DNA from 3 places in the Streptomyces sp. NPDC006134 genome. Region 1 is predicted to be linked to each of the others. Evidence: riboswitches for the same ligand, from Rfam matches in the RefSeq annotation. Region 1 holds a riboswitch; each other region holds the start of a gene.
What was found. Region 1 has a riboswitch for thiamine pyrophosphate ahead of thiC (phosphomethylpyrimidine synthase ThiC). Riboswitches for the same ligand answer to the same signal wherever they lie in the genome.
Positions count from the first base shown of each region.

Region 2: another riboswitch for thiamine pyrophosphate. It lies ahead of ABZ340_RS08725 (thiamine ABC transporter substrate-binding protein); the one in region 1 lies ahead of thiC (phosphomethylpyrimidine synthase ThiC).
Region 3: another riboswitch for thiamine pyrophosphate. It lies ahead of thiO (glycine oxidase ThiO); the one in region 1 lies ahead of thiC (phosphomethylpyrimidine synthase ThiC).

Region 1 covers NZ_JBEXTV010000026.1:94,893-104,441, reverse strand. Annotated here, with positions in the region: gene ABZ340_RS18985 (IclR family transcriptional regulator C-terminal domain-containing protein) at 1-218, shown strand, start outside; gene ABZ340_RS18980 (SsgA family sporulation/cell division regulator) at 318-755, shown strand; gene ABZ340_RS18975 (YibE/F family protein) at 807-2,321, opposite strand; TPP riboswitch at 2,393-2,582, shown strand; gene thiC (phosphomethylpyrimidine synthase ThiC) at 2,575-4,368, shown strand; gene ABZ340_RS18965 (hypothetical protein) at 4,521-5,393, opposite strand; gene ABZ340_RS18960 (metallophosphoesterase) at 5,600-6,691, opposite strand; gene ABZ340_RS18955 (LacI family DNA-binding transcriptional regulator) at 6,991-8,103, opposite strand; gene hisC (histidinol-phosphate transaminase) at 8,568-9,549, shown strand, end outside.
Region 2 covers NZ_JBEXTV010000009.1:157,090-166,638, reverse strand. Annotated here, with positions in the region: gene ABZ340_RS08730 (iron ABC transporter permease) at 1-1,186, opposite strand, end outside; gene ABZ340_RS08725 (thiamine ABC transporter substrate-binding protein) at 1,162-2,244, opposite strand; TPP riboswitch at 2,324-2,429, opposite strand; gene rlmN (23S rRNA (adenine(2503)-C(2))-methyltransferase RlmN) at 2,478-3,584, opposite strand; gene ABZ340_RS08715 (phosphatidate cytidylyltransferase) at 3,665-4,891, opposite strand; gene frr (ribosome recycling factor) at 4,891-5,448, opposite strand; gene pyrH (UMP kinase) at 5,642-6,400, opposite strand; gene tsf (translation elongation factor Ts) at 6,597-7,433, opposite strand; gene rpsB (30S ribosomal protein S2) at 7,627-8,490, opposite strand; gene ABZ340_RS08690 (M23 family metallopeptidase) at 8,772-9,410, shown strand.
Region 3 covers NZ_JBEXTV010000016.1:123,215-132,763, forward strand. Annotated here, with positions in the region: gene pknB (Stk1 family PASTA domain-containing Ser/Thr kinase) at 1-173, opposite strand, end outside; gene ABZ340_RS13450 (thiazole synthase) at 262-1,056, opposite strand; gene thiS (sulfur carrier protein ThiS) at 1,061-1,261, opposite strand; gene thiO (glycine oxidase ThiO) at 1,258-2,430, opposite strand; TPP riboswitch at 2,428-2,540, opposite strand; gene ABZ340_RS13465 (hypothetical protein) at 2,593-2,955, shown strand; gene ABZ340_RS13470 (FAD-dependent oxidoreductase) at 3,119-4,282, shown strand; gene ABZ340_RS13475 (Rv2175c family DNA-binding protein) at 4,371-4,736, shown strand; gene thiE (thiamine phosphate synthase) at 5,121-5,786, shown strand; gene metF (methylenetetrahydrofolate reductase [NAD(P)H]) at 5,961-6,884, shown strand; gene ABZ340_RS13490 (hypothetical protein) at 6,941-7,861, shown strand; gene ABZ340_RS13495 (NAD(P)/FAD-dependent oxidoreductase) at 7,908-9,404, opposite strand.

The DNA.
Region 1 (9,549 bases):
TGGAACGCACACGGCGGATGGAACCGGTCGTCGAACGCCAGGAGTACGCGCTCGGGACGGTCTGCGCGGCGATCCCCATCACCCTGGGCACCACGGCGGCGACGATGGCCATCTCCCTGCCCGCGCAGCATGCCGACCGGCTGCTGCCCGCCGTGCAGCAGCTCCAGCACGAGGTGGGGCGCCGCCTGGGGTCGCTGGCGATCTCTATCAGTATCTGAAAACTCACTCCTTGTGATCTGGTGTGTACGTTCAGCAAGATGCCAGCAGTGTCAGAGGTTTGATTCCCGGCCAGTCGACGGCGAACGACGGGGTACATGATGCGCGAGTCCGTACAGGCAGAGGTCATGATGAGCTTTCTCGTGTCCGAGGAGCTTTCTTTCCGTATCCCGGTGGAGCTGCGCTACGAGGCCTGTGATCCCTATGCCGTGCGGCTGACGTTTCATCTGCCTGGTGATGCCCCGGTGACCTGGGCCTTCGGACGTGAGTTGCTGATCGACGGAGTGGGCCGCCCGTGCGGTGAGGGCGATGTGCGCATCACGCCCGTGGAACCGGAGGCGCTGGGCGAGGTGCTGATCAGGCTTCAGGTCGGTAGCGACCAGGCGCTGTTCCGTGCCTCGTCGGCACCGCTCGTGGCCTTCCTCGACCGCACCGACAAACTGGTGCCGCTGGGGCAGGAGGGCGCGCTCGCCGACTTCGACGCCCACCTCGACGAAGCGCTCGACCGCATCCTGGCGGAGGAACAGAGCGCCGGCTGAAGCGTTACGGCAGCCTCGACGGTGGTGGCGTAACGCTTCGCCGGATCGGCGTCAGCGCTTGCGGCGCCGGCCTCGTCCCCCCCGAGCCGGGACGGGGCCGGTACCCGGCGCCGACGCTTCGCGCCCGGGGCGGTCGGCCGAGACCACCAGGGCCGCCAGGGCCGTGGTGACCGGCACCGACGCCACCAGGCCGATGGAGCCGACCAGAGTGCGGACGATCTCCTCCGCGACGAGCTCGCTGTTGGCGACGGTCCCCACGCTGCTCTGCGCGATCGAGAACAGCAGCAGCAGCGGCAGCGCCGCGCCCGCGTAGGCGAGGACGAGCGTGTTGACGACGGACGCGATGTGGTCGCGGCCGATGCGGATGCCCGCGCGGTACAGCCCGCGCCAGCCCATCGACGGATTGGCCTCGTGCAGCTCCCACACCGCCGACGTCTGGGTGACCGTCACGTCGTCGAGGACGCCGAGCGAGCCGATGATGACCCCGGCCAGCAGCAGGCCGCTCATGTCGATGGACGGGTACAGACCGTGGATCAGACCGGTGTTGTCGTCCGTGTTGCCGGAGAGCGCGGCCCAGCCGATGAACAGCGACCCCAGGACACCGATCAGCAGCAGCGAGATCAGGGTGCCGAGCACCGCCACGGACGTACGGGCCGACAGCCCGTGACACAGGTACAGGGCGATCAGCATGATCGCACTCGACCCCACCACCGCCACGAGCAGCGGGTTCGAGCCCTGCAGGATCGCGGGCAGGATGAAGAAGTTCAGCACCAGGAAGCTGATGGCCAGCGCGACCAGCGCCATGACGCCCCGCAGCCGCCCGACGGCCACGACGGCGAGCGCGAAGATGCCGGCCAGCAGCGCCATCGGCATGCGCCGGTTGATGTCGGCGACCGAGTACTGCAGGTCCCTCGGCGCCGAGGGCTCGTAGGCGACCACGACCCCCTGGCCCTGGTGCAGTTGCCGTGACTGGTCGGGCTGCACGATCTCGGTGAACGTGCGGCCCTTGTCCTTGCCGGTGTCGACCCGGATCGTCGCCTTCTTGCAGGTCCCGTTCGCCTGCTGCACCGCGGAGGAGCCCTCGGCGGTGGAGGTGTCGCCGGTCGGGGGGACGGCCGAGGCGTTGACGTCCTTGCAGCTCACCTCGGTCACCCGGGTGACCGTGGCCTGCTGCGTCTGACGGTCGAAGCCGACGCCGGTGCGTTCGTGCGGCGGCGCACCGCCCGGCCACAGCACCGCGAGCCCGACAAGCACCGCCGCGGCGAACGGGATGAGGACCGCCGCGATGACCTTGCGCAGATGCCGGGAGACCGGCGTCGCCGGGCCATGGCTGTGCCCATGCCCATGGCCGTGCCCATGACCGCCCCCGGGCCCGTGCCCATGACCGCCCCCGGGCCCGTGCCCATGACCGCCCCCGGGCCCGTGCCCATGACCGCCCCCGGACCCGTGCCCATGACCGCCCCCGGACCCGTGGCCGTGTCCGTCTCTCGCACCGGGGCCGCTGCCGGCGCCGGGGCCGTGGGACGGATCGGGTGGAGGATAGGAGGGCTGCTGCGTCGTGGTCACCGACCGATCATCGCAAGAACCCGGGGGGCCCTCTGGTCACCGCGCCCGAAGGGACGCTAGCGTGGAGGCACCTTTGTACACGCGGGAGCTCGGAGCACCGGGCTGAGAGGGCGCTGACCTCCGTCCCAGCGACGTTTCACATGAAACGTCACCGAAGTCGGGTGATGTTTCCCACGGAACGTCGGCGGACGGACACCGCTGCGTCGACCGCCGAACCTGTTACCGGGTAATGCCGGCGTAGGGAGTAGGTCTCATGACCATCAAGGACGCACGCACGCCTGCCTCCACGCAGAACTCCGCCGACGGGGAGTCCACGGAGGCCGGGAAGTCCATCGGCTGGCACAAGGCGTACATCGAGGGCTCACGCCCCGACCTGCGGGTGCCGGTCCGTCAGGTGCACCTCACCAACGGGCAGTCCGTCACGCTGTACGACACATCGGGCCCGTACACCGATCCCCTCGTGGACACGGACGTCCGCAGGGGCCTGCCGCCGCTGCGGGAGAACTGGATCATCGCCCGCGGCGACACGGAGGAGTACGCGGGCCGTCCCGTCCGTCCCGAGGACGACGGGATCAAGCACACGTCACCGCGTGGCGGCCTGCGCAACCTCGACGCGGTCTTCCCCGGACGCCCGCGCCAGCCGCGGCGCGGACGGGACGGCCAGGCCGTGACACAACTCGCGTACGCGCGCCGGGGTGAGATCACGCCCGAGATGGAGTATGTGGCCATCCGGGAGAACGTGTCACCCGAGGTGGTCCGCGAGGAGATCGCCGCGGGGCGGGCGGTTCTGCCCGCGAACGTCAACCACCCGGAGATCGAGCCGATGATCATCGGCAAGCGGTTCCTGGTGAAGGTCAACGCCAACATCGGCAACTCCGCCGTGACCTCCTCCATCGAGGAGGAGGTCGAGAAGATGACCTGGGCGACCCGCTGGGGCGCCGACACGGTCATGGACCTGTCCACCGGGCGCAACATCCACACCACGCGCGAGTGGGTGCTGCGCAACTCCCCCGTCCCCATCGGCACCGTGCCGCTCTACCAGGCCCTGGAGAAGGTAGACGGCAAGGCCGAGGAGCTGACCTGGGAGATCTACAAGGACACGGTCATCGAACAGGCCGAACAGGGCGTGGACTACATGACGGTCCACGCGGGTGTGCGCCTGGCGTACGTGCCGCTGACGGCGAACCGCAAGACCGGAATCGTCTCGCGCGGCGGCTCGATCATGGCGGCGTGGTGCCTGGCGCACCACAAGGAGTCGTTCCTGTACGAGAACTTCGAGGAGCTCTGCGAGATCCTCGCCGCCTACGACGTGACGTACTCCCTCGGTGACGGCCTCAGGCCGGGCTCGATCGCGGACGCCAACGACGAGGCGCAGTTCGCGGAGTTGCGGACGCTCGGGGAACTCAACCGGATCGCGAAGCGTTTCAACGTTCAGACCATGATCGAGGGCCCGGGCCACGTCCCGATGCACAAGATCAAGGAGAACATCGACCTTCAGCAGGAGATCTGCGATGAAGCCCCGTTCTATACGCTCGGCCCGCTGACGACGGACATCGCCCCGGCGTACGACCACATCACCTCCGGCATCGGTGCCGCGATGATCGCCTGGTGGGGCACGGCCATGCTCTGCTACGTCACGCCGAAGGAGCACCTGGGCCTCCCCAACCGTGACGACGTCAAGACCGGCGTCATCACCTACAAGATCGCTGCTCACGCGGCCGACCTCGCCAAGGGACACCCGGGCGCGCAGGAGTGGGACGACGCGCTGTCCGACGCCCGCTTCGAGTTCCGGTGGGAGGACCAGTTCAACCTGGCCCTCGACCCGGACACGGCACGGGAGTTCCACGACGAGACGCTGCCGGCCGAGCCCGCCAAGACGGCCCACTTCTGCTCGATGTGCGGCCCGAAGTTCTGCAGCATGAAGATCTCGCAGGACATCCGCCGCCGGCACGGCGACAGCCAGGCCGAGATCGAGGAAGGCATGGCCCAGAAGGCGAAGGAGTTCGCGGCCGCGGGCAACCGCGTCTACCTGCCGATCGCGGACTGACCTCGCGTCACCGGCACGGGGCGGAGTGACGGAGCGACGAGGGGGCCGGCCGCCCGGCTCGCCCTCTGTCCTCCGCCCCGTCCGCCCGGCAGGTCCCGCCCGACGGGGTCACCCCCGCGGACCCCTGGGGCGGGCTGGTGCCGGCCTCTCGGCTACTCCGGCCGGTGTTCCGGGCCGCCGAAGTCCGGACTGGTGTAGTCCGGGCTCGTGAAGCTAGGACGGTGCTCCGTGGCCGGGCTGTCGTCGGGGCTGGTGAAGCCGGGCCGGTCGTAGCCGAGGACCGGCATACGGCCGGCCGGCGCGGACGGTGCCGTATGCGGCAGCGTGCCCGTCGTGCCCGGATCGGCGAGGGCGTCGCGCAGGAACGGCAGGATGCCGCGCTCCACCAGGGCGTCACGCCAGGCGTCCCTGGCCTCGGCCACCTCCCGGCTCGTCTCCCGGTACGGCCCGGCTTCGGCGAAGGGGCGGTTGCGCAGGGCGGTGACCAGCAGCCCGACGGCGGCGACGAGGATCGCGACCGCGGTGACGGCGCCGAACACCCACCCGGTGGTGAGCATCGTCCGGGCGAACGCCTGCTTCGGGTCGAGCATGCGCAGGACGTACCCCACGAGCAGGAAGATCACCGCGGCGGTCCCGGCGAGCACGGGCGCCAGCACCGCGACGACGGCGACGGCGCCCGCGCCTGCGGTCTCGGCGGCCTCCTCCACGGTGGCGGCGAATCCCGTCGTCCGCGCTCCCGGGCCGGGGGAGCCGGATTCACGGGCGGACGTCGTGGGGACCGGCGTCGCCGGATGGCGGAGCTCTTCGCGGACCTTGACGTAGTGCTGGTACTCGGTCGCGGCGGCGGCCGTGATGAGTGCGGTGGCGCTGAGCGCCATCGCGCGCAGTTGTTCGAGGTTGAGCCGCTGTCCGGCGGCGGACAGCTCCGGGCGGTGTGGTGCCAGGCGCAGCGCCTCGTCGAGGATCCGCTCGTACTCGTGCCGGTCCTCGCTCAACAGCTGCTGCGGAACGCTGTTCATGTGCATCCCCCGATGCTCCGTAGGGCTTGTGGCTCGGCATGCTGACGAACCGTCGGGCAGAAACGGAGGGGAGCCTGCTACGGATAAGCCGATGGTAGAGCGGTGACGGCACACGGTGACAGGGGGTTTACGGAAAATGGAGGCCGGCCTCCACGGAAAAATCCGTGCCGGCCTGCGCGGACGCCGTCGGAAAAAGGTCTGCCGGTGAACGGTCAGTCGTCGAGCGGGAGTTGCTGGACCAGCAGCTTCCCGGCCATCGTCACGCCGCCGTCCATCGCGATGGCGAGCCCGTCGGCGTACACGTGCGGTCCTTCGACCACGGGGCCGGAGCCGTCCTCGCCGTCCTCGGAGCCGACCTCGCCCAGCAGGTAGGGGATGGGGCTGTGCCCGTGGACGATGCGGGTGCCGCCGTACACGTCCAGCAGAGAGCGGACCGCGTCGGCGCCGCCCTCGTCACGGAAGGAGAACCGCTTGGTGAACTTGCGGAACAGGTCCCACACCTCGTCCGCGTCGTTGCGGGTGAGCGTCTCGTGGACGGTGTCGTTGACCTCTTCGATGGAGCGGCCGTAGTCGAGGTAGGCGGTGGTGTCGGAGTGGACCAGCAGGTGGCCGTCGACCTCCTCCAGGGCGTCGAGACGGGCCATCCACTGCAGGTGGTGGTCCTGGAGGCGGTCCATGTCGGTCTTCTGGCCGCCGTTGAGCAGCCAGGCCGCCTGGAAGGTGGCGGTGCCCGCGCCGGAGTTGACGGGCGTGTCGCCGAACCGCTTGGCGCCGAGAAGCAGCAGCTCGTGGTTGCCCATGAGCGCCTTGCAGTAGCCGCCGGCCGCGGCGGCCTCGGCGGACAGCCGCATGACGAGGTCGATGACGCCGATGCCGTCCGGGCCGCGGTCGGTGAAGTCGCCGAGGAACCACAGCCGGGCGGTGCCGGCGCACCAGTGCCCGGCGGCGTCGATGAGGCCCTTGTCCTGCAGGGCGGCCACCAGCTCGTCGAGATAACCGTGCACGTCACCGACGACGTACAGCGGACCGGGGCCCGCCGCGGGCTGCGAGGCCGGGGCGGACGCGGGGTCGGCGGACACCTGCGGCGTGTCGCCGGGGTTGATCACCGGCAGGTCGCGCTCGGTGGGCGTGTACCCGTCGGGGTGGGGATCCTCGTGGGGCGGAACGGCGTCGCCCGGGTGCGTGCCGTGGAGGTACGGAGCGGTCTCGTGGACGTATGCGGGCACGCGGAAGTCGCGCAACGTCGCCGTCCGCTCCACCTCGGGTCCCTGACCGGCCCCCTGAGTCATCGACCCCTCCACCATCGCGCCGCATCTGCACCGCTTCGGACTGCCTGGTCGCAGCGGCCCGCGGTGTCGTGGGCCCATCATAGGAATGCGGGTCGCGCCATGTGATGACCCCGGGGTGGTGAATCGGAGCAAGACTCCGGTTCGCTGCGGCTTTCGCCCCGATTGGGGCGGGCTTCGGCTGTCCCGTGACCGGCCGCGCCCCGCTCTCCGTCCCTGCGTGCCGTGTCTTCCGCGCCTGCCCGCCGGGCGCTGTCCGTGCCACCCCGCCGCGCGGAGAGGGCCTGGGGCCCGCCCGCGCGGCTCGTGGCGTCCTTCTACTTCCCCTCGGACGACCGGGGCGGGCTGACCGTCGTGCGCGGCGCGCGGCGCTGCGACGACGTGCGCACGATCAGCTCGGTCGGTATGACCTGCTCGACCGGCCGCTCCGTATGGACGCCCTCGATGGCGTCGATGAGCAGCTGTACCACCGCCGTGCCGATGCGGCGCGGCTTCAGCGACAGGGTCGTGATGGGCGGCTCGGTACTGGCGTACACCGTGGACTCGCTGCAGCAGACCAGCAGCAGGTCGTCGGGGACGCGCAGGCCGTAGCGGCGGGCGGCGGCGAGCAGATCGGTGCCGTTGGGGTCGAACAGACCGTAGACGGCGTCGGGGCGGTCGGGGCGGGCGAGCAGCCGGTCGGCGGCGACCGCGCCCGCGCAGGGGTCGTGCGCCGGATAGGCCTCGTAGACGGGGTCCTGGCCGACGCGCTCGCACCAGCGCAGGTACGCGGTGGTCGACAGGTGGGTGTACGTGTCGGTCGTGGTGCCGGTGAGGAGGCCGATGCGGCGGGCGCCGGCGGCGGCCAGATGGTCGAGGATGTCGAGGACGGCGGCCTCGTGGTCGTTGTCGACCCAGGCGGTGACCGGGAGGGAGCCCGCCGGGCGGCCGTCGGAGACGACCGGCAGACCCTGGCGGACCAGCTCGCTGACGACCGGGTCCTGGTCGGAGGGGTCGATGACGACCGTGCCGTCCAGGGCGACGTTGGACCAGACGTCGTGGCGGGAGGTCGCGGGCAGGATGACGAGCGCGTAGCCGCGGGCGAGCGCGGCGGAGGTGGCGGCGCGCGCCATCTCGGCGAAGTAGGCGAATTCGGTGAAGGTGAAAGGTTCATCCCCGTACGTCGTGACGGTCAGGCCGATGAGGCCCGACTTGCCGGTGCGGAGCGTACGGGCGGCGGCTGAGGGGCGGTAGCCCAGCCGGTCGGCGACCTCGCGGACATGGCGGCGGGTGGCGTCCGGGAGCCGGCCCTTGCCGTTGAGGGCGTCGGAGACGGTCGTGATGGAGACGCCGGCGGCGGCAGCCACATCTCTGATGCCTGCCCGGCCCGGCCGGCTGCCTCGGCGTGAGGTTTCCGCGCGGCTCACCTGGTGCTTCCCTGCTGCTGTCATGGCGAGCCGATAGTAGGGCTCATGCGACAGGGTAGGGCGGACGCATATGCGCGCATTGACAGGTACGTTTCTGCATGATCGAAAGAGGTTAACTACCTCTGAAACAAAGGCGGTTGGCCGTTCTTGAGTCAGTACGTGACGTGCCGCCGTGTACGGGCCTGGCAAGTCGCCGATGGTGTGAAGAGGGCTCAACTCACCTTCACGGGGGATGCGCGCCACGGCGTGAGCTACCGGCGCATAGATATATGTGTGGCGCGCCCCCGGGTCGTGCACCCCCGCCGTGAGCTGCCGTGAGCGGCCGTGAGCGGATGCCTCTGATGCCGAGGTGATCGGAGGGTCTGGTGGGGAAGCCGGCGCCGTGTCCGCAGGAGCCGCCGGTGGGCCGCGCACCTCTACGCACCGGCCTTGAATCCTCATAGGGTGAGGAGTATTCGATGCCGGTGGTGGTCACGAGGAGGACTGCGGTGAGCGAGACGAGCCCGAAGCTGCGCACGGAGCTGGAGGGAATCCCCACCTACAAGCCGGGCAAGCCCGCCGCGGCCGGCGGTCCGGTGGCCTACAAGCTGTCCTCCAACGAGAACCCCTACCCGCCGCTGCCGGGCGTGATGGAGACCGTGACGGCCGCGGCCTGCTCCTTCAACCGTTACCCCGACATGGCCTGTACGGGCCTGGCGGACGAGTTGTCCGAGCGGTTCGGGGTCCCCGTCTCCCACCTGGCCACCGGCACCGGCTCGGTCGGTGTGGCGCAGCAGCTGATCCAGGCGACGTCCGGCCCCGGGGACGAGGTGATCTACGCCTGGCGGTCCTTCGAGGCGTACCCGATCATCACGCAGATCAGCGGTGCGCGGTCGGTGCAGGTGCCGCTGACGCCGGGGGACGTGCACGACCTGGACGCCATGGCCGACGCCGTCACCGACCGCACCCGGCTGATCTTCGTCTGCAACCCGAACAACCCGACCGGCACGGTGGTGCGGCGGGCCGAGCTGGAGCGGTTCCTCGACCGGGTGCCCGGCGATGTGCTGGTGGTGCTCGACGAGGCCTACCGCGAGTTCATCCGCGACCCCGAGGTGCCCGACGGTGTCGAGCTCTACCGTGAGCGGCCCAACGTCTGCGTCCTGCGGACCTTCTCCAAGGCCTACGGTCTGGCCGGGCTGCGGGTCGGCTTCGCGATCGCCCACGAGCCGGTGGCGGCGGCGCTGCGCAAGACGGCGGTGCCGTTCGGGGTGAGCCAGCTCGCGCAGGAGGCGGCGATCGCCTCCCTGCGGGCCGAGGACGAGCTGCTGGGCCGGGTCGGCTCGCTGGTGTGCGAGCGCACGCGCGTGGTCGACGCGCTGCGCGGCCAGGGCTGGACGGTGCCGGAGACCCAGGCGAACTTCGTGTGGCTGCGGCTGGGGGAGCGCACGGTGGCGTTCGCGGAGGCCTGCGAGCGGGCCGGGGTGGTCATCC
Region 2 (9,549 bases), on a different contig from region 1:
TCAGCAGCGCGTCGAACCCGCGCACCAGGCGGCCCGCGTCCCGCCGGGTGAGCGCGGTCGCGGCGAGGCCGCCGATCACCACGGCGAGGGCGGTGGCGGCGACGGCGTACTGGAGGGAGGCGCCGATCGCCTCGATCGGCGGGACCAGGAAGGTGCCGCCGTCCGCGCTGGTCAGCGCCCGGTAGTAGCCGAAGCCGGGCGCGTCCAGCGACCGCTCGACCAGCACGGCGAGCGGCAGCACCAGCAGCACGGCGACGGTCGCGAGGACACCGGCCAGCAGCGCCCACTGTCCCGCCCCGCGCGGCCGGCGCGCCGTCAGGGAGGCGTCCACCAGCCGCAGCGCGGTCTCCCGCCGCCGTACGGACCAGGCGTGGACGGCGAGGATCGCGCCGACCGCGACGAACTGGATCATGGTCAGCACGGCGGCCGTGGACAGGTCGAAGACGTCCGCGGTCTGCCGGTAGATCTCCACCTCCAGGGTGGCGAAGGCGGGCCCGCCGAGGATCTGGACGATGCCGAAGGAGGTGAAGGTGAACAGGAACACCATCAGCGCGGCGGCGGCCACGGCGGGGGCCAGCGCCGGGAGGGTGACCGTCCGCCAGGCGGCCGGTCGCGAGGCGCCCAGCATCCGCGCGGCCTCCTCCTGCCGCGGGTCGAGCTGCGCCCACAGTCCGCCGACGGTGCGGACGACGACGGCGTAGTTGAAGAAGACGTGCGCGAGCAGGATCGCCCACACGGTGGTGTCCAGCCGGACGCCCCACAGCTCGTCCAGCAGCCCGCCCCGTCCGGCCAGCGCGAGGAAGGCGGTCCCGACGACGACCGTCGGCAGCACGAACGGGACGGTCACCACGGCCCGCAGCACCTGCTTGCCGGGGAAGTCCAGGCGGGCGAAGACGTACGCGCCGGGCAGCGCGATCAGCAGCGTCAGCGCGGTGGAGGCCAGGGCCTGCCAGGTGGTGAACCACAGCACGTGCCGGACGCCGGAGTCCGCCAGCACCTGTCCGATCCGCCCGAGGTGCCAGCCGTCGCCGTCCTTCAGCCCGCGCCCGACGATCGCGACGACCGGGTAGGCGAAGAAGACGGCGAAGAACGCGACGGGCACGGCCATGAGCCCGAGCCGCGCCGCGCTCCCCCCGCGCCGGCGGCGTCCGGCTCCTTCGGTCACTTCAGTACGAGCGAGGTCCACGTCTTGACCCACTCGTCGCGGTGTTCGGCGATCTCGTCCGGGTCCAGGGTCTGCGGGTCCTCGGCCTGCGGCCCGTACTTCGTGAACTCCTCCGGCACCTTCGCGTCGTCCCGCACCGGGTGGACGAACATGTTCAGCGGCATGTCCTCCTGGAACCGCTTGCCGATCAGGAAGTCCAGGAGCGCCTTGCCGCCCTCGGGGTTCTTCGCGCCGCTCAGCAGCCCCGCGTACTCCACCTGGCGGAAGCAGGTGCCGGGGACGATGCCCGTGGGGGCGGTGTCCGGCCGGGGGTCGGCGTAGATCACCTCGGCGGGCGGCGAGGAGGCGTACGACACGACCAGCGGCCGGTCGGCCTTGGCCTTCCTGCCGCCGGCGGAACCGGAGAACTCCTCGTTGTAGGCCTCCTCCCAGCCGCCGACGACCTTCACGCCGTTGGCCTTCAGCTTCTTCCAGTAGTCCTGCCAGCCGTCGTCCCCGTAGCGGGCGGCGGTGCCGAGGAGGAAGCCGAGGCCGGGCGAGGAGGTGGCGGCGTTCTCGGTGACCAGGAGGTTCTTGTACCGCGGCTCGGCCAGGTCGTCGAAGGAGGCGGGCGGGGTCAGCTCGTGCTCGTCGAACCACTTCTTGTCGTAGTTGACGCAGATGTCGCCGGTGTCGACGGCCGTGACCCGGTGCTTGTCCTGGTCGGCCCGGTACTCCGGCTTCACCCGGTCCGCGTCCTTCGGCTCGTACGGCTGGAACAGCCCGTTGTCGAGCGCGCGCGACAGCAGGGTGTTGTCGACGCCGAAGAAGACGTCGCCCTGCGGGTTGTCCTTGGTCAGGATCGCCTTGTTGACGGCCTGCCCGGCGTCGCCGTCCTCCAGGACCCTTACTTTGTAGCCGGAGCTCTTCTCGAAGGCGGCGATGACGTCCTTCGACGCGGCCCACGAGTCGTGGCTGACCAGGGTCACGGTCCTGGAGCCGCCGGACGCCTCGTCGCCGCCGCCGGACGACCCGCACGCGGACAGCGTGACCAGGCCGAGCCCGACGGCCAGCACGGTGGCCTTCTTGGTGATGCTCACTGATGTCCTCCTGGGTGACCAGGAAGAGACGCGGCCCCGCCCGGGACCCTCGGAGGGTGTCCCGGGCGGGGCGCAACAGCTCGAGTGGTGACCGATCTCCCTACCCAGAATGACCTGGGCCAGGTTCGGAGGGTCTGCGGCCGGTGCCGCACTCTCAGCGCTGTGGCGCTCCCCTGTCGGAATATGCAGATGTTCTTACGGACGAGTGTGAAGTTGTTCTTACGACGGTCAGATTACCGTTCGCTCGCGGCGAGCTGTCCGCACGCCCCGTCGATCTCCTGTCCACGGGTGTCCCGGATGGTCACCGGCACACCGTGGGCGGCGATCGCCTCCACGAACGCCTTCTCGTCCTCGGGCCGCGAGGCGGTCCACTTCGAGCCCGGCGTCGGGTTGAGCGGGATGAGGTTGACGTGCACGGGCCTGCCCTTGAGCAGCCGCCCGAGCCGGTCGCCGCGCCACGCCTGGTCGTTGATGTCCCGGATCAGCGCGTACTCGATGGACAGCCGCCGCCCGGACTTCGCGGCGTACTCGAACCCGGCGTCCAGCACCTCGCGCACCTTCCACCGCGTGTTCACGGGGACGAGGGTGTCGCGCAGCTCGTCGTCGGGCGCGTGCAGCGAGATCGCCAGGCGGCACTTGAAGCCTTCGTCGGCGAAGCGGTGGATGGCCGGGACCAGGCCCACCGTCGAGACGGTGATCCCGCGCTGCGACAGCCCGAGCCCGTCCGGCTCGGGGTCGGTGAGCCGGCGGATGGCCCCGACGACCCGGTTGTAGTTGGCGAGCGGCTCGCCCATGCCCATGAAGACGATGTTGGACAGCCGGGCCGGACCGCCCGGCACCTCGCCGTCCCTGAGGGCCCGCATGCCGTCCACGATCTGGTGCACGATCTCCGCGGTGGACAGGTTCCGGTCCAGGCCGGCCTGCCCGGTGGCGCAGAACGGGCAGTTCATGCCGCACCCGGCCTGCGAGCTGATGCACATGGTCACCCGGTCCGGGTACCGCATGAGGACGGACTCCACGAGCGTCCCGTCGAACAGGCGCCACAGCGTCTTGCGCGTGGTGCCCTGGTCGGTCGACAGGTGCCGCACCACGGTCATCAGCTCCGGCAGCAGCGCCTCCTGGAGCTTGCCGCGGGAGCCGGCCGGGATGTCGGTCCACTGCTCCGGGTCGTGCGCGTACCGCGCGAAGTAGTGCTGCGAGAGCTGCTTGGCGCGAAACGGCTTCTCGCCGATCGCGGCGACGGCCTCCTTGCGCTCGGCGGGCGTGAGGTCGGCAAGGTGCCGCGGCGGCTTCTTGGCTCCGCGCGGGGCGACGAAAGTGAGTTCTCCGGGCTTAGGCATGGCTCTACCAGTGTCGCAGACATACGAAGCGGGGCCCGCCGCCCTGTGGACGACGGGCCCCGCACCGAGGAATCCGCAGGTCAGCCGGCCCCCACGAAGGCCACCAGCAGCAGCCACACCACCGGAGCCGTCGGCAGCAGCGAGTCCAGGCGGTCCATGATGCCGCCGTGGCCCGGCAGCAGCGACCCCATGTCCTTGATGCCCAGGTCCCGCTTGATCATCGACTCTCCGAGGTCGCCGAGCGTGGCGCTGGCCGCGACCGCGAGGCCGAGCAGCAGGCCCTGCCACCAGGAGCCGTCGTCGATGAGGAACTGCATGCACAGCGCGCCCGCGGCCATCGCGAACGCGACGGCCCCGAGCAGGCCCTCGCGGGTCTTGCCGGGGCTGATGCGGGGCGCGAGCTTCTTGCGGCCGAAGCGCCAGCCGACGGCGTAGGCGCCGGTGTCGCTGACGACCGTCAGCAGCAGGAACGTCAGGACGCGGAAGGGGCCGTCGTCCGCCGTCAGCATCAGGGCGACGAACGTGGCCAGGAACGGCACGTAGAAGGCGGCGAAGACGCCCGCCGTGACGTCCTTCAGGTAGTTCTCGGGCGGTTCCGTCATGCGCCAGACCAGCACCGCCAGCGCGGTCAGCGCCATCGCCACCCAGGCGGCCTCGGGGCCGCGCACGTAACCGGCGACGACCATGGCCGCACCGCCGACGGCGAGCGGGACGAGGGGCGCCTTGATGCCCTTGCGCTCGTCCAGCCGCTTGGTCAGCTCCCACAGGCCGACCACGACGGCGACGGCGATCACGCCGACGAAGACGGCCTTGACGATGAACAGCGACGCGACGATCACCGCTCCGAGCCCGACCCCGACCCCTATCGCGGCACCCAGGTCGCGCCCCGCGCTCTTCTTCTGCGGCGCGGGTGCCGGCTGCGGGGCGTCGGGCATGGGCTCCGGATTCTGCGGCACGGCCCCCGAGGGCGGTGCCTGCGGCGTGTCGTGAGGCCGCGGCTGCGGCGTGTCGTACAGGTCCGTCCGCGGCGGCCCGTACGGTCCCGGCTGCGGCGTTCCGTACGGTCCCGGCTGCGGCTGCGGCGTCTCGTCGCGGAACAAGGGGCCGCTCAGCCGAGCGGCCCCCCGGTCGTCATCCTGGTCTCCGCCGTGTTCGGGTACGTCGGGCACGATGGGCATGGGGCGAGTCTGCTGCGCTTGGTGCGCATCGTACGCGGGACCCGCCGGGGCTGCCCCCTGGGCATGCCCCCGGTCGGTGGGCCCCCAGTACCCGGCTTGCGGCGGCGCCCCCCAGGAAGAGTCGTTCATCAGACCTCGAGCAGCTCCGCTTCCTTGTGCTTCAGGAGCTCGTCCACCTGGGCGACGTACTTGGCGGTGGTGTCGTCGAGCTCCTTCTCCGCACGGCGGCCCTCGTCCTCGCCGACCTCGCCGTCCTTGACCAGCTTGTCGATGGCGTCCTTGGCCTTGCGGCGCACGGAGCGGATCGAGACCTTGGCGTCCTCGCCCTTGCTCTTGGCGACCTTGATGTACTCGCGGCGGCGCTCCTCGGTCAGCTCGGGGAACACCACGCGGATGATGTTGCCGTCGTTGCTCGGGTTGACGCCCAGGTCGGAGTCGCGGATCGCCTGCTCGATGTTGCGCAGGGCGCTCTTGTCGAACGGCGTCACCACGGCCATGCGCGGCTCGGGCACGGAGAACGAGGCCAGCTGGTTGATCGGCGTCGGCGCGCCGTAGTAGTCGGCCACGATCTTGTTGAACATCGCCGGGTGCGCACGGCCCGTGCGGATCGCGGCGAAGTCCTCCTTGGCGACCACGACGGCCTTCTCCATCTTCTCCTCGGCCTCGAGGAGGGTCTCTTCGATCACCACTTGCTCCTGCGTGTCTTGAGTAGGCCCGGCTGCGGTTCCTTGCGGGGGCGGCGGCCGGCTGCGTCGCGTCTTCTTCCTGCACGGTTCCCGACCGGCAGGACATTGTCCATCCCCCGGCCCGGCTCCGTCCCGTCCGTCCCTCGTACAGGTGGTGCGGACAGGCGCGGCCCCGGCCGGGGCGGGTCCGGGGTCAGTCCCGGCTGCCCTCGTCGCCCACCAGCGTGCCGATCTTCTCACCCTTGACGGCGCGGGCGATATTGCCCTCCTTCAAGAGCTCGAAGACCACGATCGGGAGCCTGTTGTCGCGGCAGAGGGTGATGGCGGTGGCGTCGGCGACCTTCAGGTCGCGGGTGATGACCTCGCCGTAGCCGAGCGCGTCGAACTTGACCGCGCCGGGGTTGGTCTTCGGGTCGGAGTCGTAGACCCCGTCGACGCCGTTCTTGCCCATCAGCAGTGCCTCGGCGTCGATCTCCAGGGCGCGCTGGGCGGCGGTGGTGTCGGTGGAGAAGTACGGCATGCCCATGCCCGCACCGAAGATGACGACGCGGCCCTTCTCCAGGTGGCGCACGGCGCGCAGCGGGATGTACGGCTCGGCGACCTGGCCCATGGTGATGGCGGTCTGCACGCGGCAGTCGACGCCTTCCTTCTCCAGGAAGTCCTGGAGGGCGAGGCAGTTCATGACGGTGCCGAGCATGCCCATGTAGTCGGAGCGGGCGCGGTCCATGCCACGTACCTGGAGCTCCGCGCCGCGGAAGAAGTTGCCGCCGCCGATGACGATCGCGATCTGCGCGCCGTCCCGGACGACGGCCGCGATCTCGCGGGCGATGGCGTGCACCACGTCGGGGTCGACGCCCAGGCCGCCGCCGCCGGAGAAGGCCTCTCCGGACAGCTTCAGCAGAAACCGGCCGCGTACTTTGCCGTCGTCGCTCTTGTCGGCCTTGGTGGTCATGGAGATCCCGCCTCTGTTACGTGTTGCACATGCGAAGAAGGCCATTGCCGGTGGGTGGTTCGCATCCCATGCGCGGCAATGGCCTCCTCGTCAGATCTGCTGTCGTCCGCCGCCCGCGTGTGCGGATCGGCCTACGCGAACGCGCAGACGACTGCTGTCGACCCTACCGGGGTCGCGTGTCCGTCGCGGTGCGGACTCAGATGCCGACCTTGATGCGCGCGAAGCGCTTCAGGGTGACACCGGCCTCGTCCAGGACCTTCTGGACGGACTTCTTGTTGTCCAGCGCGTACGGCTGGCCGAGCAGCGTGGCGTCCTTGAAGAAGCCGTTGAGGCGACCCTCGACGATCTTCGGCAGGGCGGCCTCGGGCTTGCCCTCGGCGCGGGTGGTCTCCTCGGCGATGCGGCGCTCGGCCTCGACGACCTCGGCCGGGACGTCCTCCTTGGAGAGGTACTTCGGCGCGAAGGCGGCGATGTGCTGGGCGACGCCCTTGGCGACCTCGGCGTTCGGCTTATCCAGCTCGACGAGGACACCGATCTGCGGGGGCAGGTCGGGCATCGTGCGGTGCATGTAGGCGAGGACGAAACCGTCGGCGAACTGCGCGAAGCGGTCCAGGACGATCTTCTCGCCGAGGTTGGCGTTGGCCTCGTCCACGAACGCCTGGACGGTCTTGCCGGGCTCGATCTCGGAGCCGAGCAGCGCCTCGATGTCGGCCGGGGAGGTCTTGGCGACGTGCTCGGCGATGGCCTGGGCCACGGCCTGGAACTTGTCACCCTTGGCGACGAAGTCCGTCTCGCACTTCAGCTCGACGAGGACACCGGAGGAGTTGTCGTCGGCGATGATCGAGACGACGGCACCGTTCTCGGCGGAACGGCCCTCGCGCTTGGCGACGCCCTTCTGGCCCTTGATGCGGAGCGCCTCGACGGCCTTCTCGACGTTGCCCTCGGCCTCGTCCAGCGCCTTCTTGCAGTCCATCATGCCGGCGCCGGTGAGCTCACGAAGCTTCTTGACGTCGGCGGCGGTGTAGTTCGCCATGAGTCTGTGAATCTTTCTCGAAGTCTGGAAGATCGAAGATCTGCGGGATGCGCGGTCCATGGAGCCGGACCACGCTGTCCTTCCGCTGACCTACGGGTGAACGGCGGGAGCGGTGAGGGCACCTCCCCCGCCCCAGGGGCGAGGGAGGATCATGTCACCGCTCCCGCCGTCACCACTGACGCTGACGGGTCGGTCAGGCCTGCTCGGCCTCGGCGGCCGGAGCCTCGGCAGCCGGGGCCTCGGCGGGAGCGGCCTCGGCCGGCTTCTCGGCCTCGGCGTCCTTCTTCTCACCCTCGAGCAGGTCGCGCTCCCACTCGGCGAGCGGCTCGCCCGCGGCCTTGTCACCCTTGCCGGCCTCGGCGACGCCGGAGCGGGCCATCAGGCCCTCGGCGACGGCGTCGGCGATCACGCGGGTGAGCAGGGTGACGGAGCGGATCGCGTCGTCGTTGCCCGGGATCTTGTAGTCGACCTCGTCGGGGTCGCAGTTGGTGTCGAGGATCGCGACGACCGGGATGTTCAGCTTCCGGGCCTCGCCGACGGCGATGTGCTCCTTCTTGGTGTCCACGATCCAGACGGCGCTGGGCACCTTCTGCATCTCGCGGATACCGCCGAGGGTCTTCTCCAGCTTGGCCTTCTCGCGCGAGAGGACCAGGAGCTCCTTCTTGGTCAGACCGGAGGACGCGACGTCCTCGAAGTCGATCTGCTCCAGCTCCTTCAGGCGCTGCAGACGCTTGTAGACGGTCGAGAAGTTGGTGAGCATGCCGCCCAGCCAGCGCTGGTTGACGTAGGGCATGCCGACGCGGGTGGCCTGCTCGGCGATGGCCTCCTGCGCCTGCTTCTTCGTGCCGACGAACATGACCGTGCCGCCGTGGGCGACGGTCTCCTTGACGAACTCGTAGGCGCGGTCGATGTACGACAGCGACTGGAGCAGGTCGATGATGTAGATGCCGTTGCGCTCGGTGAAGATGAAGCGCTTCATCTTCGGGTTCCAACGGCGGGTCTGGTGACCGAAGTGGACGCCGCTCTCCAGCAGCTCCCGCATCGTGACGACGGCCATGGCCGTACTCTCCTTGAGTTCTCGGTTGTGCCGCGGGTGCCGGACGGCTCCCGCGCCTGACGCCCGCGGTGCGCCGTGCCGCGTAGGACCGAGGGGCGCTGATACCGGGAGACCGACGCGTGCCGGCCCCGATACCGGGGCGTGCGAAGTCGACCCGGTGGCCCGGGTCGCCACCAGAAGTGTACGGGACCCGGGAGGCACCGGGTGACGCCGCCGTCCACAACCGGCGAGTACTCCACAGGTCCCGGCCGTGAGCGGCGGCGGCGCGGCAGGGTTGCCGCATGCGACTGAGGCGATGCGTGCACCCGTGGACGTGGCCGGCCCTCCTGGCGGCGCTGCTGCCGGGTCCGGGTCCGGGTCCGGGCTCGGGCCCGGTGCCCGCTCCGGTTCCGGTTCCGGCGGCGGTGGTCACGGCCGGCGGGCGGCCCACCGGCCCGGCGGTACCGGCGGTACCGGCAGTACCGGCCGTGGGCCGCGTCTGGCCGGTCGGCACCCGTCCCCCGGTCCTGCGGGGCTGGGCGCCTCCGCCCGGCCCGTACGCCCCCGGCCACCGCGGCGTGGACCTCGCCGCGCCGCCGGGCGCCCCGGTGCGCGCGGTGGCTCCGGGACGGGTGTCCTTCGCGGGCCGGGTGGCCGGGAAGGGCGTCGTCTCGGTGGAACTCGCGGGCACGGGCGACCCGCCCCTGCGGACGACGTACGAACCGGTCCGGGCGTCGGTGCGCGAGGGCGAGGAGGTGACGGCGGGCGAGGTGATCGGCGCGGTGGAGCCGACGGGGTCCCACTGCGCGGCGCCGTGCCTGCACTGGGGTCTGCGCGCCGCCGGGACCTATCTGAACCCTCTGACGCTGCTGCCGCCATGGCTGCTGCGGGCGGGCCCGACGCGTCTGCTGCCGGTACTCGGCGTACCACTGCCGCCGTGACAGCCGCCGTCTTCCGCCCCCGCCCACAGCGCGGGCCGGGGCGGGGCGGGCGAAACCGTGGTGGGGCGGCACCGGCCGTGGTGGGGCCGCGGGCTGTGGTGGGGCGGCACCGGCCTCGGTGGGCGCTTCGGCCGTCACG
Region 3 (9,549 bases), on a different contig from region 1:
GAGGCGTCGGCCGCGAGCGTCGGGTGCATCACCTTCAGCGCGAGCACGCGGTCCAGGCGGGTGTCCACGGCCCGGTAGACCGTGGCCATCCCGCCGACCGCGATCCGCGCGTCGACGCGGTACCGGCCGTCGAGCACCTGCCCGACCAGAGGGTCCTGAAGGGTCGTGTCCACGCAGGCGAGTCTACGAGCCGCCGCCGACACCGCTCACCGCCGCAGCGGCGGCCGGGCGCACCGCGGCGCACCGGTGACCGCCGCCGCCCTAGAATGCGGGCCGCTCCGGATCCAGCCGGGCCAGCCCCTCCGACGGCGAGGACGCCTCGGCGAAGTGGCGCCGGGGGATGCGCCCCGCCCGCCGGGCCAGCCGGCCCGCCTCCACCGCGTGCCGCATCGCCTCCGCCATCAGTACCGGCTCCTGCGCCCGCGTCACGGCCGAGGCGAGCATCACACCCGCGCACCCCAGCTCCATCGCCAGGGCCGCGTCCGATGCCGTGCCCGCACCCGCGTCCAGGATCACCGGCACGCGCGCGTGCTCCACGATCAGCTGGAAGTTGTGCGGGTTGCGGATGCCGAGCCCGGAGCCGATCGGCGACCCGAGCGGCATGATCGCCGCGCAGCCGACGTCCTCCAGCTTCCGCGCCAGCACGGGGTCGTCGTTGGTGTACGGCAGCACCGTGAACCCGTCGTCGACCAGTGTCTCGGCCGCCTCCAGCAGCTCGACGGGGTCGGGCAGCAGGGTGCGCTCGTCGGCGATGACCTCCAGCTTGACCAGGTCGGTGCCGAGGGCCTCGCGCGCGAGGCGGGCGGTCAGCACCGCCTCGCCGGCCGTGAAACAGCCGGCCGTGTTCGGCAGCACCCGGATGCCGAGCCTGTCCAGCACCGACAGCACCGAGCCGTGCACCGAGGGGTTTACGCGCCGCATCGCGACCGTCGTCAGCTCCGTGCCGGAGGCGACCAGCGCCCGCTCCAGCACGTCGAGGCTGGGCGCCCCGCCCGTGCCCATGATCAGGCGGGAGGTGAAGGTCGTCCCGCCGAGGACGAAGGGATCGTCGGCCATGGGTTCAGCCTCCTTGGACGGCGGTGAGGACTTCGACGCGGTCGCCGTCGGACAGGGCCGTGGCGGGCCACTGCGCGCGCGGGACGACGGTCTCGTTCAGGGCGGCGGCCACTCCGGACGGCGCCTGGGTGAGGGTCCTCACCAGGGCGTCGAGGGCCGTGCCGGGAGCCACCTCGCGCGGCTCCCCGTTGACCAGGACGTTCATGCGGGCTGCTCCGTGAGTGCGGGGGTGGTGGTGAAGCGTGCGGGGGTGAAGGGGCGGGCCTCGGCGGGGAGGTCGCCGGTGGCCAGGACGTGCGCCATGACGTCGCCGGTGACCGGGGTGAGCAGCACGCCGTTGCGGTGGTGGCCGGTGGCCAGCAGCAGGCCCTCCAGGGCGGTCGGGCCGAGCAGCGGCGCGTTGTCCGGAGAGCCGGGGCGCAGGCCCGCGAGGGTCTCCGCCAGCGGCAGCTCGGTGATGCCGGGGACCAGCTCGTGGGCGTCGCGCAGCAGCTCGTACACGCCGCCCGCGGTCACCGTCGTGTCCCAGCCCATCTCCTCGCTGGTCGCTCCGACGACGAGCTCGCCGCTCTCCCGGGGCACCAGGTAGAGGGGGTTGCCGCGCACCACGGCCCGTACCGTCCGGTTCAGCAGCGGCGGCTGCCCGTCCGGCATCGTCAGCCGCACGACCTGCCCCTTCACGGGCCGTACGGGGGGCAGGACGGCGTCCGGGACGCCCGCGAGCCGCCCGCTGAGGCTGCCCGCGGCCAGGACCGTCCGCCCGGCCTCAAGCGCCGTGCCGTCGGCCGTGACCACGCCCGTCGCCCGGTCCCGGACGACGGTGAGCCGCTCGGCCCACGCGCGGTGGAAGACCACGCCCGCCCGCTCGCAGGCGGTCACCAGCGCGGCGGCCAGGCGCCGGGGGTCGATCTGGTGGTCGCCGTCCACCCTGAGCCCCCCGCGCACGCCCGGCGCGAGCATCGGCTCCAGGCGCCGGCACTCGCGCCCCGACAGCCACTCCGACTCCAGGCCCGACCGGAGCTGGAAGGCGTGCAGCTCCCGCAGGTGGGCGCGGTCGTCGGCGTCCAGGGCGACGGCGAGGGTGCCGCAGCGGCGGTAGCCGAGGTCGTGGCCGGTGGCGTCGGCGAGCTCGGCCGCGAACTCCGGGTACCGGCGCGCCGAGGCGACGTTCAGGGCGAGCAGGGTCTGCTCGCCGTAGTGCAGTTCCGTGACGGCGGCCAGCATCCCGGCCGCCACCCGGGCGGCCCCGCCGCCCGGCTCGGGGTCCACGACGGCCGCGGCGAGCCCGCGCTGCGCCGCCCGCCAGGCCGTGACCAGGCCGATGACCCCGCCCCCGACGACCAGGACGTCGGATGTGTCGGACGTACGTGACATGGGCGTCCAGCCCCTCCCTTCGCCGGCATGACCCGGATCAGGTTCGTACGGTCGGAGGCCGCGCAGCCTCCCTCTCAGCCCGGTGCGTCCGGGCTCCCGCGAGTGCTTTACGTTGGCCACCCTAGCCCTTGGTTCTGCGTGTCTGTAAGGGAGCCTCCGTCCATGGCCCGTTCGCTCGAAGGTCTCGTCCTCGCCCCGGTCGCCGATCAGGCGCCGGGCCAGGTGGGCACCCGCACCCGGTTCGCCTACCACGAGAAGGACGGCGAGGTCTGGGCCGAGTACGCGGGCGGCGACGTCGTCCGCGGCTTCCTGACCGGCACGCGCGAGGGCGACCGGCTCGACTTCCGGTACGTGCAGCTCAAGACCGACGGCACCACGTCGTCGGGGCACTGCGTCTCGGCGGTCGTGGAGCTGCCCGACGGGCGGGTGCGGCTGGAGGAGTCCTGGGAGTGGGAGTCGCAGACGGGCAGCGGGACCAGCGTGGTGGAGCAGGTCGCGGAGCACGCGGGCACCGGCGCCGGCTGATGTCCCGTCAGCCGCCCGGACCGCCGCGGGTGTCTATGGTGATCGGGTGAGCGAGCAGACGCAGAACCCGGGAGAGCCGGGACGAACGGAGGAGACGACGGGGGAGACGACGGGGGAGAGGGGCGCGTCCGCGCCGCGCCGCGTGGTCGTGGTGGGCGCCGGCATGGCGGGCGTGCAGACCGCCGCCGCCCTGCGAGAACAGGGCTTCACCGGCACCGTGACGCTGATCGGCGCCGAACCCCACCAGCCCTACGACCGGCCTCCGCTGTCCAAGGCGATCCTGCTCGGCACGGCCGAGGGCTCCGCCTTCGACCTCGACTTCGAGGCGCTCGGCATCGAGCTGAGGCTGGGCTGCGAGGCCCTGGGCCTGCGCCCCGGGGCACACGTCCTGGACACCTCCGCCGGGCCCGTGCCGTACGACGTCCTCGTCCTGGCCACCGGCGCCGAACCGGTGCGGCTGCCGGGCGCCGAGGGCGTTCCCGGCGTGCATCTGCTGCGCACCCTGGACGACGCCGAACGGCTGCGCCCGGTCCTCGCCCGGCAGCACGACGTCGTGGTCGTCGGCGCGGGCTGGATCGGCGCCGAGTTCGCCACGGCCGCGCGCGAGGCGGGCTGCGCGGTGACCGTCGTGGAGGCCGCCGGCCGTCCGCTCGCCGGGGCGCTGCCCGCCGAGGTGGCCGCGCCGATGACGGCCTGGTACGCCGAGGCCGGCGCCGAACTGCGCACCCACGCGCGCGTGGAGCGCGTCGAGCCCGGCGCGGTGGTCCTCGACGACGGGACACGGCTGCCCGCGGGCGCCGTCGTCGTCGGCATCGGCGCCCGGCCCGCCACCGCCTGGCTCGCCGGCTCGGGCGTCACGCTCGGCGCGCACGGCGAGGTCGTGGCCGACGACCGCCTGCGCACCTCCGTACCGGACGTCTACGCCGTCGGTGACTGCGCCTCCTTCCCGTCGGCCCGCTACGGCACGCGCCTGATGGTCCACCACTGGGACAACGCCCTGCAGGGGCCGCGCACGGTGGCCGCGGACATCGTGAGCGGGGCCGCGGCGGCCTACGACCCGGTGCCGTACTTCTGGTCCGAGCAGTTCGGCCGCTTCGTCCAGTACGCCGGCCACCACGCCGCGGCCGACACCACCCTGTGGCGCGGCGACCCGTCCGGGCCCGCCTGGACCGTGTGCTGGCTGCGGGAGAACCGGCTGGTCGCCCTGCTGGCGGTGGGGCGCCCCCGGGACCTGGCCCAGGGCAGACGGCTGATCGAGGCCGGGACACCCATGGACCCGGTGCTGCTGGAGGACCCGGCCCGGCCGCCGAAGTCGGCCACCGCCTGACGCCGGGAGGCGGCCGGGCGCCTTTCGCCGGGCCGGGCGGGGCGGGGTCCGGTTTCCCACTGTCGGTGCCGGATGGCAGGCTGGAGGCGTGACCGAGATTGACGCAAAGATCGATGCTCTCGTGCCCGCCTGGCTCACCCTGCCCGACATCGCCGAGATGCTCGGTGTCGAGGTGACCCGCGTGCGGCAGCTGGTGAAGGACGGCCAGCTCATCGCCGTACGCCGCGGTGAGAACCGCGCGCTGCACGTCCCCGCGGACTTCATCGACGGGGACAAGGTCGTCAAGGGCCTGTCCGGGACCCTGACGCTTCTGCGGGACGACGGCTTCACGGTCGAGGAGATGCTGGAGTGGCTCTTCACGCCCGACCCGACCCTGCCCGGCACCCCCGCGCAGGCGCTGCGTGAGAACCGCGGCACGGAGGTGAAGCGCCGGGCCCAGGCGCTCGCCGTCTGACCCGGCGCACCGTCCGGCCCGCGGGCCGCGGCCGGCCGGGGTCACGCCCCGTCGGCCCGCGGCTCGCAGGCCACCGGCCGACGGGAGCCCCCGGCCGTGACCGGCCACGGGAACACCCCGCCGGCCGGGCCCGCCGGGGGAGCCCGCACGCCGCCCGCGACGGGGTGCCTCCGTCGCCACCGGCACCCGGGGGAGACTCGTCGCCACCGGCATCCGGGGATCACCCGTACGCCCGTCGCGACGGGTGATCCCCGCACCACCCGTTCGACAGGAATCCCCGAGCCACTCGCCAAGGGGGATTCCCGCGCCACTCAATCGACGGGGATTCCCGAGCCGCCCGCGACGGGAATTCCCGTACGCCACCGACTCCGGGGGGACACCCGCATGCCCGGCACCGCCGCCACCACCACCACCGCACGCGCCCGCCTCGCCGACGCCCGGCTCTACCTCTGCACGGACGCCCGCACCCGCCAGGGCGACCTGCCCGAGTTCCTGGACGCGGTGCTGGCCGGCGGCGTCGACATCGTGCAGCTGCGCGACAAGGGCATGGAGGCGGCCGAGGAGCTGGAGCACCTGGAGGTCTTCGCCGACGCCTGCGCCCGGCACGGCAAGCTGCTCGCGGTCAACGACCGCGCCGACGTCGCCCACGCCGCCCGCGCCGACGTCCTCCACCTCGGCCAGGGCGACCTGCCCGTGCCCGCCGCCCGCGCCATCCTCGGCGACGACGTGCTCATCGGCCGCTCCACCCACGCCGAGTCCGAGGCCGCCGCGGCCGCCGTCCAGGAAGGCGTGGACTACTTCTGCACCGGTCCGTGCTGGCCGACCCCCACCAAGCCCGGCCGCCACGCGCCCGGCCTGGACCTCGTCCGCCACACCGCCGCGCTCGGCACCGAGCGCCCCTGGTTCGCCATCGGCGGCATCGACCTCGGCAACCTCGACGAGGTCCTCCAGGCGGGCGCCCGGCGCGTCGTCGTCGTCCGCGCGATCACCGAGGCCGACGACCCGGGCGCGGCGGCGGCCGAGTTCGCGAAGCGGCTGCGGCAGGCGTAGCGGCCGTGGCGGTGGCGGCCACGGCGGTGTGGCGGCCGCGGCAGGTGCGGCGGCCGGCCGGTGGCGAGGGCCCGTTCGCGGCGGACTGTCCAAGGAGTGGACAACAAGTCGGCATATCGGGCAAATCATGGGCCTCCGGTTGGGGGACCGACGCCCCCTGGCTAACCTGCCCGTATGGCCCTCGGAACCGCATCCACCAGGACTGATCGCGCACGGACCGTGCGCGACATCCTCGCCGCCGGCAAGACGACGTACTCGTTCGAGTTCTCGGCGCCGAAGACCCCCAAGGGGCAGAAGAACCTGTGGAGCGCGCTGCGGAGGGTCGAGGCGGTCGCCCCCGACTTCGTCTCCGTGACCTACGGAGCCGGCGGCTCCACCCGGGCGGGCACGGTCAAGGAGACCCAGCAGATCGTCGCCGACACCACCCTGACGCCGGTCGCCCACCTCACCGCCGTCAACCACTCCATCGCGGAGCTGCGCAACATCATCGGCCAGTACGCCGACGCCGGGATCCGCAACATGCTGGCCGTGCGCGGCGACCCGCCCGGCGACCCGATGGGCGAGTGGGTCCCGCACCCGCGGGGCCTGACCTACGCGGCCGAACTCGTCCGCCTCATCAAGGAGTCCGGCGACTTCTGCGTGGGCGTGGCCGCCTTCCCGGAGATGCACCCGCGCTCCGCCGACTGGGACGCGGACGTCGCGCACTTCGTCGACAAGTGCCGGGCCGGCGCCGACTACGCGATCACGCAGATGTTCTTCCAGCCGGAGTCCTACCTCCGGCTGCGCGACAAGGTCGCCGCGGCCGGCTGCGAGACCCCGATCATCCCCGAGGTCATGCCGGTGACCAGCGTGAAGATGCTGGAGCGGCTGCCCAAGCTCAGCAACGCCTCGTTCCCGGACGACCTGAAAGAGCGGATCCTCGCGGCACAGGACGATCCGGCGGCGGTACGCTCCATTGGCATCGACTTCGCCACGGAGTTCTGCGCGCGGCTGCTGGCCGAGGGAGTGCCGGGTCTGCACTTCATCACGCTCAACAACTCCACGGCGACGCTGGAAATCTACGAGAACCTGGGCCTGCACCACCCACCGCAGGACTAGACCGGTCGCGCGCGTGTACGACACACTGCGAGGCGTCCACTGGGAGAGGGGCGTACATGGGCTGGACGGTCCTCTACATCGCGTTCGGCATCGTCGCGCTGTGGCTGCTCGGTGAGGTGCTGCTGCAGTACAAGGCACGCCTGCGCTGGCGGCTGCTCGCCTTCACCGGCTTCCTCGGTGTCGTGGCCGGTGTGCTCATCCCGTCCGTCGTCGTCATCGCACTGGGCGCGGCGGCCTTCGCGGTCGGCCAGACCTACGTCACCCTGTCGTTCCGCCGCGGCTTCGCGGCCGGCTGGGCGGTCTCCGCGCCGAAGTTGACCGGCGACCGGCGCCGCCGCGCGGGGCGGGGCCGCCAGGAACCGACCCTGGAGGTCTCCGGCGTGGAGGCGGCCGAGGGCGGCTACGGCGACGACGGCCGCGCACAGGCCGACGACCGCGTCTCGCACGGCCATGACGGCTACGGCGGCCACGACGGCCACGACGATTACGACAGCGACGACGTCTTCACCCCCGCGCGCCCCGCCGCGCCCACGGCCGCGGAGACCACCGCCGTGTACGAGCCGCTGCCCCTGCCGGACGACACCGGCGCGTACGGCCTGTACGGCGGCCCCGGCCACAGCCGGACCGCGGACCGACCCTACGCCTACGACCCCTCGGGCCAGGGCGGGCACGGATACGGTTACGACACCGTGGGCGACCGGCAGTACGCCGCCTACTCCGACCCGTACATCGGCACCCACACCTACGGCGGCGCCCCCTACGACACGGGCTACGGCGACCGGCAGGGCTACGGGCAGGACCCGTACGCCACCGGCGGCCACGGGCAGACGCCGCCGGGCGGCGTGTGGGTGCCGCAGCAGCGCAGCACCGACGAGCCCTACGGCGCGGAGCTCCCGCAGGAGCAGCAGCCGTACCCGTACCACGGCGGCGGGCAGCCGCAGGCGCCGGGCTACGACGAGCAGCAGTACCGCTACTGAGCCGGCCGGACCGCCCCGCCGGACGGTGTCGGCCGCCCCGGCCGGCTCACTGGGAACCCCGGAACCCGGGCCCCTCCACGATCAGCCCCGCGACCAGCGCACCCGACATCCCGGCGTGCGGCAGGCCGCCGCCCGGATGCGACCAGCCGCCCACCGTGAACAGGCCGTCCAGACGCGTGCCGTTCGCCGGGTGCAGCAGCCGCTCGCCGCCCGCGGCCAGGGCGGGCGCCGGAACCGCACCGCCCTCGGCGCCGGTCGCCTCCGCGATGTCGGCCGGGGTGCGCACCTCGTGCCACAGCAGGCGGTCGCGCAGACCGGGCAGGGCCCGCTCGGCGGCGGTGATCAGGTCCTCGGCGCGCTCACGGACCTCCGCTCCGGGCCGTGCGGGCACCACCGCGGTGAGGGTGACCGCCTCGTGCTCCGGGTCCGGGACCAGCCGCGGATCGCCGGGCCGCAGGACCGTGACCGTCGGCCGCGCGGCCACGCCCGGCGCCGTCCCGGACAGTGCCTCCAGCTCGGCGTCCCGGTCCGGCGCGTGCACCACCGTGCGGTGCGCCGCGCCCTCGGGGCGGGCGCCCCGCAGCGCCAGCAGCACCGTCAGCCGGCTCGCCGCCCCGCGCTGCGGCGGCACCTCGCCGTCGCCCCGGACCGCCGCTTCGCCCGCGAGGCGGTCCAGGACCCCGGGGGCGACCCCGGCGACCACGTACTCGGCCTCCGCCACCGTCCCGTCGGCCAGCTCCACGCCCGCCACCCGGCCGTCCTTCTCGACGATGCCGGTGACCTCGGCCCCGAAGCGGAAGCCGACCCTGCGCGCCAGGCACCGCTCGTACACCGCGCGCGCCAGCTCCCGCAGCCCCCCGCGCACGTACCAGGTGCCGAAGGCGTGCTCCATGTACGGCAGCACGGCGGCGCTCGCCGGGGTGGTACGGGGGTCCAGGCCGTACGCGAGCGCGTGGCTCTCCAGCAGGGCGGTCAGCCGGGCGTCCCGCAGCTCCCAGGCGCCGATCTCGGCGAGCGTGCCGGCCCGGCGGGTGCGCAGCAGCCGCTTGTGCGGGACCGCCGGGTAGGGCTCGCGCTCGCCCAGCACGCGCCAGTCGGACCACAGCGGCTCCTCCAGGAGCGGCCGGCGCGTCCGGTCCCATGCCTCTCGGGCCCGCACCAGGAAGTCGCCCCACCGCTGCCCGGCGCCCCGGCCGAGCGCCTCGTCCAGGGCGGCGACGACGCCCGCGCGGGAGGCGTTCGGCACCGAGACCTCGGTGCCGTCGGCGAACACGTGCCGCGCCGACGGGTCGACCTGGACCAGGCCGGCGCACTCCTCCAGCGGCTCCTTGCCGGTCTTGACGAACAGGTCGCGCCAGACCGCGGGCAGGGTCAGCAGCCCGGGGCCGGTGTCGAAGGAGAAGCCGTCCCGCTCGAAGCGGCGCACCGCCCCGCCGTACGTCTCCGCCCGCTCGTACACCGCCACCCGGTGGCCCGCCACGGCCAGCCGGGCGGCGGCCGCCATCGCGCCCATCCCGGCGCCGATCACCGCAATCCGTGCCATGTCCGGGACTTTATCGGCCGCCACCGACAGTCCCGCCCGAGGGTGCCCGCCGCCCCGGTGGCCCCGCTCGCGCCGGGCGGGGGCACCGGGAGCGGCGGGTGGGAGGAGGGGGGGAAGTACGCGCGCGGACGCGGTCCGCCCCAGC